One region of the Streptomyces sp. NPDC002181 genome, then DNA from elsewhere that is predicted to be linked to it. Evidence: riboswitches for the same ligand, from Rfam matches in the RefSeq annotation. Region 1 holds a riboswitch; the other holds the start of a gene.
The links. A riboswitch is a leader RNA that binds a small molecule or an ion and turns the genes downstream of it on or off. The one in region 1 is predicted to bind cobalamin.

Region 1 (7,288 bases):
CGCGTCGCCGCCGCAGTCGGGGTGGGTGTACGAGCACAGCAGCGCGTAGTCGTGCGAGTCGAGGTCCCGCTCGTCCCACACGCCCGAGCCCTCCAGCATCCCGAAGCCGCGGGCCCACCGCTTGGTGTGGGCGCGCGCGGCGTCCAGATGGGGGTTCAGGCGTGCCGGGTACGGCACGTAGAAATCCGGCAGTTGAAACGGCTGCGTCACGGCGGGCTGGACCTTTCGTCCGGGGGCGCGGAGGGCTCCCTTGCCTGCGGCCCCCCGCACGAGATCAGCACCCGCCTACCCCTGCCGCCCCCGGGATAAGGAACACTTCACCGCATCAGGTGACGTGAGAGCCGTTCAGTGGCGGCGGGGGCGCGTGGGAGATAGGCCCCGCGCCCCGGAGTCCCGTCGGGGGGAAGAGTGGTGGCAGTGCGGCGCGGCAGAGTGTCCGGCGTGATGGTGATCGCGGCAGCGAGCGTGACGGTGCTGAGCGGATGCGTGCCGTTCGGTTCCGGTGGGGCCCCGGCCGCGCGTTGCGTCTCGACACCGGTTTCCCCCTCGGTCCTGGAGAAGTACTCGCTGCCCGAGCTACCCCGCAGCGACGACGTGCGGTTCTGTGAGGCGCCGGACAAGGACGGCTCCTCGGCGCAGCTGTCGTTCCGGAGCGGTCCGGAAGACGCCGACTCCTACCTGAAGAGCCTCGACCTCGATCCGGCCACGTTCACCGACCTGCCGCCCGACACCCTCGCGGAGCTGGCGCGGGAGGACGGCGACGGCTGGAGCCTGACGCGGGGCGAGGCGTACCGGCGGGGCACGAAGGCGAGGGATTGGAACGGCCAGTGCCTCGTGGACTACACGGCCTACGTCCGCAAGAGCGCCGACCGGGACGGACGGGTCTACCTCGCCATGTACTGCCAGAGCTGAGCCGGGCGCCCGACACGCAGGGCGCCCGGCCCGCCGAAGGGGTGGGCCGGGCGCCGTTCGGTGTGCCGGGGCCGGTTACTCCGCCTCGGCCTCCAGGTTGCCTTCCGTGTCCAGGTAGACCTGGCGCAGGGCTTCCAGGACCTGCGGATCCGGCTTCTCCCACATGCCGCGGGACTCGGCCTCCAGGAGACGTTCCGCGATGCCGTGCAGGGCCCAGGGGTTGGCCTCCTCCAGGAAGGCGCGGTTGGCCGGGTCCAGGACGTACGTCTCGGTCAGCTTGTCGTACATCCAGTCGGCCACCACGCCCGTCGTGGCGTCGTAGCCGAAGAGGTAGTCGACCGTGGCCGCCAGCTCGAAGGCGCCCTTGTAGCCGTGGCGGCGCATCGCCTCGATCCACTTGGGGTTCACCACGCGGGCGCGGAAGACGCGGGAGGTCTCCTCGACGAGCGTGCGGGTCTTGACCGTCTCAGGGCGCGTGGAGTCGCCGATGTACGCCTCCGGGGCCGTGCCCCGCAGCGCGCGGACCGTGGCCACCATGCCGCCGTGGTACTGGAAGTAGTCGTCCGAGTCGGCGATGTCGTGCTCGCGGGTGTCCGTGTTCTTCGCGGCCACCGTGATCCGCTTGTACGCGGTCTCCATCTCCTCGCGCGCCGCCCGGCCCTCCAGGCCGCGGCCGTACGCGTAGCCGCCCCAGACCGTGTAGACCTCCGCCAGGTCGGCGTCCGTACGCCAGTCGCGGGAGTCGATCAGCTGGAGGATGCCGGCGCCGTACGTGCCCGGACGCGAGCCGAAGATGCGGGTCGTCGCACGGCGTTCGTCACCGTGGACGGCCAGGTCCGCCTGGGCGTGGGCCCGGATGAAGTTGTCCGAGGCGGGTTCGTCCAGGCCGGCCGCCAGCCGTACCGCATCGTCCAGCAGGCCGATGACGTGCGGGAACGCGTCGCGGAAGAAGCCCGAGATGCGCAGGGTCACGTCGATGCGTGGACGGCCCAGCTCGTCGAGCGGGATCGGCTCCAGGCCCGTGACGCGGCGCGAGGCCTCGTCCCAGACCGGGCGGACGCCGAGCAGGGCGAGCGCCTCGGCGACGTCGTCGCCGGAGGTGCGCATCGCGCTCGTGCCCCACAGGGACAGGCCGACGGAGGCCGGCCATTCGCCGTTGTCCGTGCGGTAGCGGGTGAGCAGGGAGTCGGCCAGGGCCTGGCCCGTCTCCCACGCGAGGCGGGAGGGTACGGCCTTCGGGTCGACGGAGTAGAAGTTCCGGCCCGTGGGAAGGACGTTCACCAGGCCGCGCAGGGGGGATCCCGAGGGGCCCGCCGGGACGAAGCGGCCGTCGAGGGCCGCCACCACGTGCGCGATCTCGTCCGTCGTGCCGGCCAGGCGCGGGACCACCTCGCGGGCGGCGAAGTCCAGTACGGCGACCACGTCCGCGGAGTGTCCGGCCGCGACCGAAGCCACCGCCTCCGGCGCCCAGTGCGCGTCCTCCATCGCCTGCACCAGCGCGCGGGCCGCCGCCTCCGCCTCGTCGGCGGTGGTGCGGGTGGCGGCGGACTCGTCCAGGCCGAGCGCCTCGCGCAGGCCGGGCAGGGCCGTCGTACCGCCCCAGATCTGGCGGGCGCGCAGGATCGCGAGGACCAGGTTGACCCGGGCCTCACCGGTCGGGGCGCCGCCCAGGACGTGCAGTCCGTCGCGGATCTGGGCGTCCTTGACCTCGCAGAGCCAGCCGTCGACGTGCAGCAGGAAGTCGTCGAAGCCCTCGTCGTCCGGGCGCTCCTCCAGACCCAGGTCGTGGTGGAGCTTCGCGGCCTGGATCAGCGTCCAGATCTGCGCGCGGATCGCCGGCAGCTTCGCCGGGTCCATGGCCGAGATCTGCGCGTACTCGTCGAGGTGCTGCTCCAGGCGCGCGATGTCCCCGTACGACTCCGCGCGCGCCATCGGCGGCACGAGGTGGTCGACCAGGGTGGCGTGCACGCGGCGCTTGGCCTGGGTGCCCTCGCCCGGGTCGTTGACCAGGAACGGGTAGATCAGGGGGAGGTCGCCGAGCGCGGCGTCCGGGGCGCAGGCAGCCGACAGGCCGGCGTTCTTGCCCGGCAGCCACTCCAGGTTGCCGTGCTTGCCCAGGTGGATCATCGCGTCGGCGCCGAAGCCGCCGTCCTCGGCCCGTGCCTGGATCCAGCGGTACGCGGCCAGGTAGTGGTGCGAGGGCGGCAGGTCGGGGTCGTGGTAGATCGCGATCGGGTTCTCGCCGAAGCCGCGCGGCGGCTGGATCAGGACGAGCAGGTTCCCGCGGCGCAGCGCCGCGAGGACGATGTCGCCCTCCGGGTTCGCGGAGCGGTCCACGAACATGTTGCCCGGCGCCTCGCCCCAGTGCTGCTCCACGCTCTCGCGCAGCTCGGCGGGGAGCTCGGCGAACCACCGCTTGTAGTCGGCGGCCGGGATGCGGACCGGGTTGCGGGCCAGCTGCTCCTCGGTCAGCCAGTCCTGGTCGTGGCCGCCGGCCTCGATCAGGGCGCGGATCAGCTCGTCGCCGTCGCCCGAGACCAGGCCCGGGACCTCCTCGACGGGGCCGAAGTCGTAGCCGCCCGCGATGAGGGTGCGCAGCAGCTCCACGGCGCTGGCCGGGGTGTCGAGGCCGACCGCGTTGCCGATGCGGGAGTGCTTGGTGGGGTACGCGGACAGGACGAGCGCGACCTTCTTGTCGCGCCGCTCGATGTGCCGCAGCCGGGCGTGGCGGACGGCGATCCCGGCGACGCGGGCGGCGCGCTCGGGGTCGGCCACGTACGCCGGCAGCCCGTCCTCGTCGAGCTCCTTGAAGGAGAACGGGACGGTGATCAGGCGGCCGTCGAACTCCGGGACCGCGACCTGCGTCGCGGCGTCGAGCGGGGAGAGGCCCTCGTCGTTCTCCTCCCAGGCGCTGCGCGAGCCGGTCAGGCACAGGGCCTGCAGGATCGGCACGCCGAGCCCGGCGAGCGCGCCCGCGTCCCAGGACTCGTCGTCGCCGCCGGCCGAGGCCGTGGCGGGCTTGGTGCCGCCTGCCGCGAGCACCGTGGTGACGATCGCGTCCGCCGACTCCAGTTCGGCGATCAGCTCCGGCTCCGGCGCGCGCAGGGAGGACACGTACAGGGGTACGGGCGTGCCGCCGGTCTCCACGATCGCGTCGCACAGCGCGTGCACGAAGGCGGTGTTGCCGCTCATCTGGTGGGCGCGGTAGTACAGCACCGCGATGCGCGGCCCGTACGGGCGCACCGGCGTGCGCTCCAGCGGGCCCCAGGTGGGCGCCGCGGCGGGCGGCTCGAAGCCGTGGCCGGTGAGCAGCACGGTGTCGGAGAGGAAGCGCGCCAGCTGGTCCAGGTTGGCGGGGCCGCCGTGCGCGAGGTAGCCGTGCGCCTCGGCCGCGATGCCGATCGGGACCGTCGAGGCCTCCATCAGCTGGGCGTCCGGGGCCTGTTCGCCGGTGAGGACGACCACCGGGCGGGTCTGTTCCGGCGCCAGGAGCAGGTCGAGGCCGTCCTGCCAGGCGCGCAGGCCGCCCAGGAGGCGTACGACGACCAGGTCGACGCCGTCGAGCAGGGCGGGCAGGTCGTCCAGGGGAAGGCGGGAGGGGTTCGCGAACCGGTACGGCACGGGGCCGTCCGCGGCGCGGGCGCTGAGCAGATCGGTGTCGGACGTCGACAGCAGCAGGATCATGCGGCGGCATGCCTTCCTCGGGGTTTCCGCGCCCCGGGCAGTGTGGACAGCGGGAGTTCCTGACTCACCCGGCGGATCGCTCCGCGGGTTCACAGTGGCGGGACCGCGCCGGATTCGCACCGGGCTTCCTCCCAGCGGGCCACGTGGCTCCGCCGGGGGTCATCTTAGGTGGCGTTCTCCCTGGCCGGGAGTGGGGGTGGTCCGCGCACGGGGAGCGGATCGGGGCAGGTCGGGCGGAGGGTGGGGCGCAGGGGGAGGGTGGTGACGGACACAGGTCGAGGTCGGTCAATCGTGGGTATGCTCGCCGCCATGCCGCCCCAGCCCCCTTCCGCCGCAGTGCGGGACGAACCGGTCATACGTGACCGCGGTGACGCCTGCCCCGGTGCGCTGCGGCTGCACGCGGCGGACGACGGGTACCTGGCCCGGATCCGGATACCCGGCGGGATGCTCGACGCGGACGCGGCCCTGCTCCTGGCCGACGCGGCGGACCGGCTCGGCGACGGGCACGTCGACCTCACCTCGCGCGGCAACGCGCAGCTGCGCGGGCTCGGCGCGAGCTGCGGGGGCGAGCTGCGGGGCGTGCTCGTACGCGCCGGGCTGCTGCCCGCGCCCACCCACGAGCGGGTCCGCAACATCGTCGCCTCGCCCCTGACCGGCCTGGACCGGCGCGGTCTGCCCGACGTGGCCCCCTGGGTCGCCGAGCTGGACCGGCTGCTGTGCGCGAGCGCGCCGGCGGCCGGGCTGTCGGGGCGCTTCCTGTTCGCCCTCGACGACGGCCGCGGGGACGTGACCTCGCTCGACGCCGATGTGAACCTGACCGCCGTCCGGGACGGGGGCGGGGACCGGGCGCTGCTGTGGACCGCCGACCCGGCGGACGCGCTGCTCGTCGGCGCGGCCGACGCGCCGAAGGCCGCGCTCGTGGCCGCGGAGTACTTCCTGGACGCCGTCCGGGCGGCCGGTACCCGGGCCTGGCGGGTGTCGGAGCTGCCCGCGGAACACGCCCTGGACCGCGAGGGGTTGGGCGGGAGGCTGGCCGCCGCCGGGATCCCGGCCCCCGCCGCGCCGGGCTCCGCGGCCGCCTCCTTGCGCGGACCGGCCCCCGAACCGGGTGTGGTCGAGGGGCCCGGCGGCGCCGCCGCGCTCAGCGTGCTGGCGCCGCTGGGCCGTCTGAGCACCGCGCAGTGGCGCGCCCTGGCCGCGCTGACCGGCCGTATCCGCCTGACCCCCTGGCGGGGGATCGTCGTCCCCGGCCTGCCCGCCGGAGCCGCCGGGGAGGCGCTCGCCGCCCTCGCCGAAGCCGGACTCGTGACCGGCTCCGACGATCCCTGGCGGTCCGTCACCGCCTGTACCGGGCAGCCCGGTTGTGCGAAGTCCCGCGCCGACGTGCGCGCCGACGCGCGTGCCGTCGTAGCGCAGGCGCAGGCGCAGGCGCAGGCGCAGGAACGGGAACGGGAACAAGCGCGGGCACGGGTGCGTACGCCGGCGCAGGGGACCCGCCTGCTGCCCGTGCACTGGTCCGGCTGCGAGCGCCGGTGCGGGCACCCCCGCGGCACCGCCTGGGCGGACGTGGTCGCCACCGCCGACGGGTACGACCTCTCCGCGGCCGGACAGACCCCGCGCCGGGGCGTCCCGGCCTCCGAACTTCCCGCGGCCCTCGCGGCCGTACGCCGCACCACCTCCCACGACGCAGCGAAGAAATGAGCGAGTACACAGTGTTCGAGTACGAGAAGGACGGCGCGGCCATCTACCGCCAGTCCTTTGCCACGATCCGCGCCGAGGCGGACCTCTCCGGGCTGCCCGCCTCCGTCGCCCAGGTCGCGGTGCGCATGATTCACGCCTGCGGAATGACCGACCTGCCCCGGGACCTCGGCTACACCCCGGAGGTCGTGCTCCGCGCACGGGCCGCGCTGCACGCCGGCGCGCCGATCCTGTGCGACGTCCAGATGGTCGCCAGCGGGGTCACCCGCAAGCGGCTGCCCGCCGGCAACGAGGTGATCTGCACCCTCTCCGACCCCGCCGTGCCGGCCCTCGCCGCCAGGATGGGGACCACGCGCAGCGCCGCCGCGCTCGAAGTCTGGCGCGACCGCGGGCTGCTGGAGGGATCGGTGATCGCCGTCGGCAACGCGCCGACCGCCCTGTTCCGGCTGCTGGAGATGATCGAGGAGGGCGCCCCGCGCCCCGCCGCCGTCATCGGCGTCCCCGTCGGCTTCATCGGCGCCGCCGAGTCCAAGGACGCGCTCGCCGCCCACGCCTCCGGGCTCGACCACCTGATCGTGCGCGGCCGGCGCGGCGGCAGCGCCATCGCGGCCGCCGCCGTCAACGCGATCGCGAGCGAGGAAGAATGAGCAGCGCAACCACCTCCGGGAAGCTGTACGGCGTAGGGCTCGGCCCGGGCGACCCCTCCCTGATGACCCTGCGGGCCGTCGAGGTGATCGCCGAGGCGCAGGTCATCGCGTACCACAGCGCCCGCCACGGCCGCTCGATCGCCCGCTCGATCGCCGCGAAGCACCTGCGGGCCGACCACATCGAGGAGCCGCTGGTCTACCCGGTCACCACCGAGACCACCGACCACCCCGGCGGCTACCAGGGCGCGATGGAGGAGTTCTACGAGGCCTCCGCCGCCCGCCTCGCCGCGCACCTGGACGCCGGGCGGACCGTCGCCGTGCTCGCCGAGGGCGACCCGCTCTTCTAC
Region 2 (7,288 bases), on a different contig from region 1:
TCCGTTGTCGGAGGCGCCGGGCTGAAGGCGTTCTGGTACCACTTCGCGATCATGTTCGAGGCACTGTTCATCCTGACCACCCTCGACGCGGGCACCCGGGTCGGCCGCTTCATGCTCCAGGACACCCTCGGCAACGTGCACAAGCCCTTCAAGGACGTGAGCTGGAAGCCCGGCGTGTGGCTGGCCAGCGCGGTGGTCGTGGGCGGCTGGGGCTACTTCCTGTGGGTCGGCATCAAGGACCCGCTGGGCGGCATCAACCAGCTGTTCCCGCTCTTCGGGATCGCGAACCAGCTCCTCGCCGCGGTGGCACTGGCCGTCTGCACCACGCTGCTGGTCAAGTCCGGCCGGCTCAAGTGGGCCTGGGTGACCGGGGTCCCGCTGGCCTGGGACGTGGCCGTCACGCTGACCGCGAGCTGGCAGAAGGTGTTCTCCGAGGACGTCAAGGTCGGCTTCTTCGCGCAGCGCGACAAGTACCAGACCGGGATCGACGCCGGGAAGGTCCTGCCGCCCGCCAAGAACATGGGCGAGATGCACACGATCGTCACCAACGCGACGGTCGACGGCGCGCTGTCGGCGCTGTTCGCGATCCTGATCGTCATCGTGCTGCTGGACGCGGCGCGGACCTGCCTGAAGGCGGTCGGGAGCCCGGAGGCGGTCAGGCTGTCCGAGGTCCCGTGGACCGAGTCGAAGATCATCGCCCCGGCCGGGCTCATCGCGACGCCCGAGGAGCGGGCGGAGCTCGCCGCCGCCGGCCTGGACTCGGGCGGCGGCCGCGCGAAGGAGCCGGTGGCGTGAGCGGGGTCCGCGCGGCGCTGGCGAAGGCGCGGTTCTTCGTACGGGAGTTCTCGGGCGAGGCGGCGTACGACCGCTACGTCGCCCACGCCCGTACGCACGACCCGGACGCGGAGGTCATGACCCGCCGCGCCTTCGAACGCGCCCGTACGGACTCCCGCGAGGCGGACCCCCGCGAGGGCTTCCGCTGCTGCTGAGCACGTACGTGAAGGGCCCCGCCGAATCGGCGGGGCCCTTCGGCATCCTCAGCGCACCCAGTCCTTGAGGACCTCGGTCTGGAGGGTGATGCCGACGGGCTCGGGGAGCTCGACGTCCTTCCCGTACGCCACGATGTGGGTGCTCTCGTACCGTCGGCCGTTGGGCTGGCTGTAGACGGAGATCTCGCACTTGGCCCGGTCGATCAGCAGGTAGACGGGAATGCCCGTCTCCGCGTAGGCGCGGGGCTTCTCGACGTGGTCCCGCCGGTGGGTGTCCGAATCCCACGAGGTCACCTCGACGGCCATGAGGATCGGGTCGGGGTCGACCCAGTCGCCCTGCCCGGCGAATGCCTTGGAAGGCGCCAGCACCGCGTCCGGGATGGCCCGCCCTCCCCGGTACGCCTCGGCCTTGATCCCCTGTCCCCCGTGCAGCCAGAGCTCCGGCCGGTACTGCATGCAGATCCGCGTGAGCCACTCGATGATCGTCTGGTGATCGCCGTCCGGCATGGCCTTGCTCCTGATAACCCCGTCGATGAACTCCAGCCGCGTCCCCTCCCTCTCGCGGGCCGCTATGCGCGCCACGGCTTCGAAGTCCTCGGTCAGCATGTGGGGCCGGTCTGTCATCACGGTCATGCCTCGCTCGCCTTCCTCGACGGTGCTGTCTTCGACGATAGCGCCGGGCACCGACAGCCGTCCGGCACACTCGACCGCATGGACATCGTGATCAGGGAAGCGCTGGCGGCGGAGTACGGGACGCTCGGGGAGATCACCGCGCAGGCCTACCTCGGGGACGGGCTGCTGACGTTCGGCGAGGACGATCCGTACCTCGTGCGGCTGCGCGACGTGGCCGGGCGCGCCGCCGACGGGGTGATACTCGTCGCCGCGACGGGCGAGGGCCGGCTCCTCGGCGGGGTGGCCTTCGCCGCGCCCGGGAGCCCGCTGTGCGACATCGCCGGACCCGGCGAGGCCGAGTTCCGGATGCTGGCCGTCGCTCGGGAGGGCCGCGGGCGGGGCGCCGGGGAGGCTCTGGTGCGGGCCTGCATCGACCGCGCCCGGGCCGTCGAGGGCGTACGGCGCCTCGTGCTGTCCACCACGGACGACATGACCGGCGCCCACCGGATCTACGGACGGCTCGGTTTCGTGCGCTCGCCGGAACGGGACTGGGAGCCCGTCCCCGGCCTCCCTCTGCGCACGTACGGTCTCGAACTGTAGCCACGCCGACACAACATCTAGGGGGTCGCGCAGGAGGGGGCCCCCACATGTATGCTCATGCTCGCTGTCGTCGCAGGGGAATCCGGTGCGAATCCGGAACTGTCCCGCAACGGTATGAAGTACACCCATTGGTGTCACCGCAAGTCCGATGACCTGCCGACAGTGCGCCCGGCTCGACCGAACCGGGTGTCGATACGTCCGGGCCTCGCGGTTGGGCCGGTGGACGCCGCGCGGTGCTGCCTTGCCCTGCCCGCGCGCGCCCGCTCGCGCCGACGCCGCAGGTGTCCCGGAGCCGAGCGAGGGAGAGCTCCCCCCGTGACCATCGCGCCTTCCGCACCGCGCGCCGAGTCCGACCCGTCCGACACCGGAATCGAGACCGGGGGACCTGGGGCCGCGCTGCTGCGGACCCTCACCGAGCTGACGGCCGACCTCCCCGACACTGACCCCGGCCGGGTCGCCGCCGCCGCGCTGCGCGGACGCAGCGCCGCCGCCGACGAGGCCGAGCTGCGCGCTCTGGCCACGGAGGCCGCCGCCGGTCTCATCTCCGAGGACCCGGCGTACTCCCGGCTCGCCGCCCGGCTGCTGACGCTGGCCGTCGCCGAGGAAGCCGCCGGCCAGGGGGCCACCTCCTTCTCCGCCTCCGTCGCGGTCGGCCACCGCGAGGGCCTCATCGCGGACCGCACCGCCGCGTTCGTGGCGCTGCACGCGAACCGCCTGGACGCGCTGGTCGAGCACACGCTCGCCGAGGGCGCCGACGACCGCTTCGGCTTCTTCGGCCTGCGCACCCTGCACAGCCGCTACCTGCTGCGCCACCCGATCACCCGCCAGGTCGTCGAGACCCCGCAGCACTTCATGCTGCGCGTGGCCTGCGGCCTCGCCGAGAACGACACCGTCCAGGCCGTCGAGGAAGTGGCCTCGCTCTACCGGCTGATGAGCCGCCTCGACTACCTGCCGTCCTCCCCCACGCTCTTCAACTCCGGCACCCGGCACCCGCAGATGTCCTCCTGCTACCTGCTGGACTCCCCGCTGGACGAGCTCGACTCGATCTACGACCGGTACCACCAGGTCGCGCGTCTGTCGAAGCACGCCGGCGGCATCGGCCTCTCGTACTCGCGCATCCGCGCCCGCGGTTCGCTGATCCGCGGTACGAACGGCCACTCCAACGGCATCGTGCCGTTCCTGAAGACCCTCGACGCCTCCGTCGCCGCCGTGAACCAGGGCGGCCGCCGCAAGGGCGCCGCCGCCGTCTACCTGGAGACCTGGCACGCGGACATCGAGGAGTTCCTGGAGCTCCGCGACAACACCGGCGAGGACCAGCGCCGCACGCACAACCTGAACCTGGCGCACTGGGTGCCGGACGAGTTCATGCGCCGCGTCAACGCGGACGCCGACTGGTCGCTGTTCTCCCCGGCCGACGTGCCCGAGCTGGTCGACCTGTGGGGCGACGAGTTCGACGCCGCCTACCGCAAGGCCGAGGCGGACGGCCTGGCCCGCAAGACCATGCCCGCCCGCGACCTGTACGGCCGGATGATGCGCACCCTCGCGCAGACCGGCCAGGGCTGGATGACCTTCAAGGACGCCTCCAACCGCACGGCGAACCAGACCGCCGAGCCGGGCACCGTCGTCCACTCCTCGAACCTGTGCACCGAGATCATCGAGGTCACCAACGACGGCGAGACGGCGGTCTGCAACCTGGGCTCGGTCAACCTGGGCGCGTTCGTCCTCACCGAGACCGGCGAGATCGACTGGGAGCGGCTGGACGAGACCGTCCGTACGGCCGTCACCTTCCTCGACCGCGTCGTGGACATCAACTTCTACCCGACCGAGCAGGCCGGCCGCTCCAACGCCCGCTGGCGTCCGGTGGGCCTGGGAGCGATGGGCCTCCAGGACGTCTTCTTCAAGCTGAAGCTGCCGTTCGACTCCCCCGAGGCGAAGGCGCTGTCCACCAAGCTCTCCGAGCGCATCATGCTGGCCGCGTACGAGGCCTCCTGCGACCTCGCCGAGCGCAGCGGCCCGCTCCCGGCCTGGGAGCAGACCCGCACCGCCCGCGGCGTCCTGCACCCCGACCACTACGACGTCGAGCTGAACTGGCCCGAGCGCTGGGACGCCCTGCGCGCCCGCGTCGCGAAGTCCGGCATGCGCAACTCGCTGCTGCTGGCCATCGCGCCGACCGCGACGATCGCCTCGATCGCCGGCGTGTACGAGTGCATCGAGCCGCAGGTCTCCAACCTCTTCAAGCGCGAGACCCTGTCGGGCGAGTTCCTCCAGGTCAACGGCTACCTGGTGGAGGAGCTGAAGAAGCTCGGCGTGTGGGACGCGCAGACCCGCGAGGCGCTGCGCGACTCCTCCGGCTCCGTCCAGGGCTTCGGCTGGATCCCGGCCGAGGTGCGCGAGCTGTACCGCACGGCGTGGGAGATCCCGCAGCGCGGTCTGATCGACATGGCGGCGGCCCGTACGCCGTACCTCGACCAGTCGCAGTCGCTGAACCTGTTCCTGGAGACGCCGACCATCGGGAAGCTGTCCTCGATGTACGCGTACGCCTGGAAGCAGGGTCTGAAGACCACGTACTACCTGCGCTCGCGCCCGGCGACGAAGATCGCCCGTGCCGCCCAGGCGGCCACCCCCGCAGCGCTCCCCCTGGCCGACGCCGCCGCCGAGGCCGCGGCCGCGGAAGCGCTGGCCTGCTCCCTTGAGAACCCCGAGTCCTGCGAGGCCTGCCAGTAATGAGCTCCACCGACAAGAACCTCCTGGACCCGGGCTTCGAGCTCACGCTCCGCCCGATGCGCTACCCGGACTTCTACGAGCGCTACCGGGACGCGATCAAGAACACCTGGACCGTCGAGGAGGTCGACCTCCACTCGGACGTCGCCGACCTGGCGAAGCTGACGCCCGCCGAGCAGCACATGATCGGCCGCCTGGTCGCGTTCTTCGCGACGGGCGACTCGATCGTCTCGAACAACCTGGTGCTGACGCTCTACAAGCACATCAACTCCCCGGAGGCGCGCCTGTACCTGTCGCGCCAGCTGTTCGAGGAGGCCGTGCACGTCCAGTTCTATCTGACGCTGCTCGACACCTACCTGCCCGACCCGGACGACCGCGCGGCCGCCTTCGACGCCGTCGAGGAGATCCCGTCGATCCGCGAGAAGGCGCAGTTCTGCTTCAAGTGGATCAACGAGGTCGAGAAGCTGGACCGGCTGGAGACGCAGGCCGACCGCCGTCGCTTCCTGCTGAACCTGATCTGCTTCGCGGCGTGCATCGAGGGCCTGTTCTTCTACGGCGCCTTCGCCTACGTGTACTGGTTCCGCTCGCGCGGTCTGCTGCACGGTCTGGCCACCGGCACCAACTGGGTGTTCCGCGACGAGACCATGCACATGAACTTCGCGTTCGAGGTCGTGGACACCGTCCGCAAGGAGGAGCCCGAGCTCTTCGACGACGCGCTCCAGCAGCAGGTCACGGACATGCTGAAGGAGGCCGTGGAGGCCGAGCTCCAGTTCGGCCGCGACCTGTGCGGTGACGGCCTGCCGGGCATGAACACCGAGTCGATGCGCGAGTACCTGGAGTGCGTCGCGGACCAGCGCCTGGTCCGCCTCGGCTTCCCGGCGGTGTACGGCTCGCAGAACCCGTTCTCCTTCATGGAGCTGCAGGGCGTCCAGGAGCTGACGAACTTCTTCGAGCGCCGCCCGTCGGCCTACCAGGTCGCGGTCGAGGGCACCGTCGACCTGGACGAGGACTTCTAGGTCCGCCGGTCCGGCGGCTTGATAGCGTCCCCGCCCATGGGGAGATCGACTCGGGTGACCGGGGTCCGGGGCGGGGGCGCTTCGTCATGTCCGTGACCGGGTGGGCCGGGCGGGCCCGGCTGCGGCCGGGGGGCCTGGTGTACGGGGGCGCCGTCGGGTCCGCGACGGCGCACGCGCACCACTCCGTACAGGTCATCGCCGCGCTGGACGGGGACGGGCTGCTGATGGCCGGGCCGGACGGGGAACCCGTGCGGTGCCGGGCGTACGTGATCCCCGCCGGGGTACGGCATTCCGTACTGGCCGGCACCGCGCGCGGGGTGGTGCTGCACTACGATCCGCTGTCCTCCGCCGGGCGCCGGCTCGCGGCGGAGGCGGGGGACGCGGGCGGCCTCGTACCGGCCGCCGGGTCCCTGCCCGCCGACCCCTTCGAGGCGGCCTGCGCGCTGGACTCCCTGCTCCCCGGTGGCCCGCTGCCGGACGCGGCGCCGCATCCGGGGCTGGCGCGGGTGCTGGCGTGGCTGCCCGGGCGGGACGGCGTACGGCTGTCCCAGGCGGCCGAGGTGGCCTGCCTGTCGGAGAGCCGCCTCGCGCACCTGTTCCGGGCGGAGCTGGGCCTGCCGTTCCGCCCGTACGTCCTGTGGCTGCGGCTGATGCGGGCCGCCGAACTCGCCTCCCGGGGGCACTCCCTGACGGACGCGGCGCACGGCGCGGGCTTCGCCGACGGGGCGCACTTCAGCCGGGTGTGGCGGCGGATGTTCGGGATCCCGCCGTCGGACTTCACCCGCACCATCCAGTGGATGTAGCAGGTTCGTTCAAGCCGCGCCGGGCCCCTCGGCCGCATCGTGGACGCATGAGGAACGCACTGAAGATCTGCATCGCCGCGTGCACGCCGAAGGCCATGCCGGCCCCCGTGCGCGCGGCCTTCGAGGCCGAGTTGGAGCGGGCCCGCGACTGCGCGCCCGACACCGCCGCCATGTGGGACGCCCTGGAGCGGGCGCACATCATCTCCCAGGCGTGGGCCTGGCCCCACACCCGTGCCCACTGGCACATGTTCCGGCTCGCGCTGCGCTGCCGGGACCGGGCGGAGACGGTGGGACAGGTGGTGCGGATCCTGGTGGCGGGGGCCGGTTCGGTGAGCGGGCGCGTGCCGCACGGCAACACCGGCCGTACGGCGGCGGGACTGCTCACGCCGATGCCCCTGCCCGAGGACCTGCGGGTGCTGCTGGGGCGCAGCCGGGATCAGGCGTTGGGGACCGTCTCGTAGCGGGGGGTGCCCTCTTCCATCTGGCGGAGGGCGTCCTTGCGGTCGCGCTTCGAGAGGCGGTCGATGTACAGGTACCCGTACAGGTG

Region 2: it holds a riboswitch for cobalamin, as region 1 does, so the genes downstream of both, ACFYXV_RS02555 (ribonucleoside-diphosphate reductase subunit alpha) here and cobN (cobaltochelatase subunit CobN) in region 1, are expected to answer to the same signal.

The regions. Positions count from the first base shown of each region.
Region 1 covers NZ_JBIASC010000002.1:672,162-679,449, reverse strand. Annotated here, with positions in the region: gene ACFYXV_RS09215 (germacradienol/geosmin synthase) at 1-210, opposite strand, end outside; gene ACFYXV_RS09210 (hypothetical protein) at 418-912, shown strand; gene cobN (cobaltochelatase subunit CobN) at 988-4,596, opposite strand; cobalamin riboswitch at 4,629-4,766, opposite strand; gene cobG (precorrin-3B synthase) at 4,906-6,297, shown strand; gene ACFYXV_RS09195 (precorrin-8X methylmutase) at 6,294-6,941, shown strand; gene ACFYXV_RS09190 (precorrin-2 C(20)-methyltransferase) at 6,938-7,288, shown strand, end outside.
Region 2 covers NZ_JBIASC010000001.1:559,786-567,073, forward strand. Annotated here, with positions in the region: gene ACFYXV_RS02535 (carbon starvation CstA family protein) at 1-795, shown strand, start outside; gene ACFYXV_RS02540 (YbdD/YjiX family protein) at 792-989, shown strand; gene ACFYXV_RS02545 (Uma2 family endonuclease) at 1,038-1,622, opposite strand; gene ACFYXV_RS02550 (GNAT family N-acetyltransferase) at 1,701-2,201, shown strand; cobalamin riboswitch at 2,246-2,377, shown strand; gene ACFYXV_RS02555 (ribonucleoside-diphosphate reductase subunit alpha) at 2,517-4,925, shown strand; gene ACFYXV_RS02560 (ribonucleotide-diphosphate reductase subunit beta) at 4,925-5,938, shown strand; gene ACFYXV_RS02565 (helix-turn-helix domain-containing protein) at 6,025-6,741, shown strand; gene ACFYXV_RS02570 (DUF3703 domain-containing protein) at 6,789-7,202, shown strand; gene def (peptide deformylase) at 7,178-7,288, opposite strand, start outside.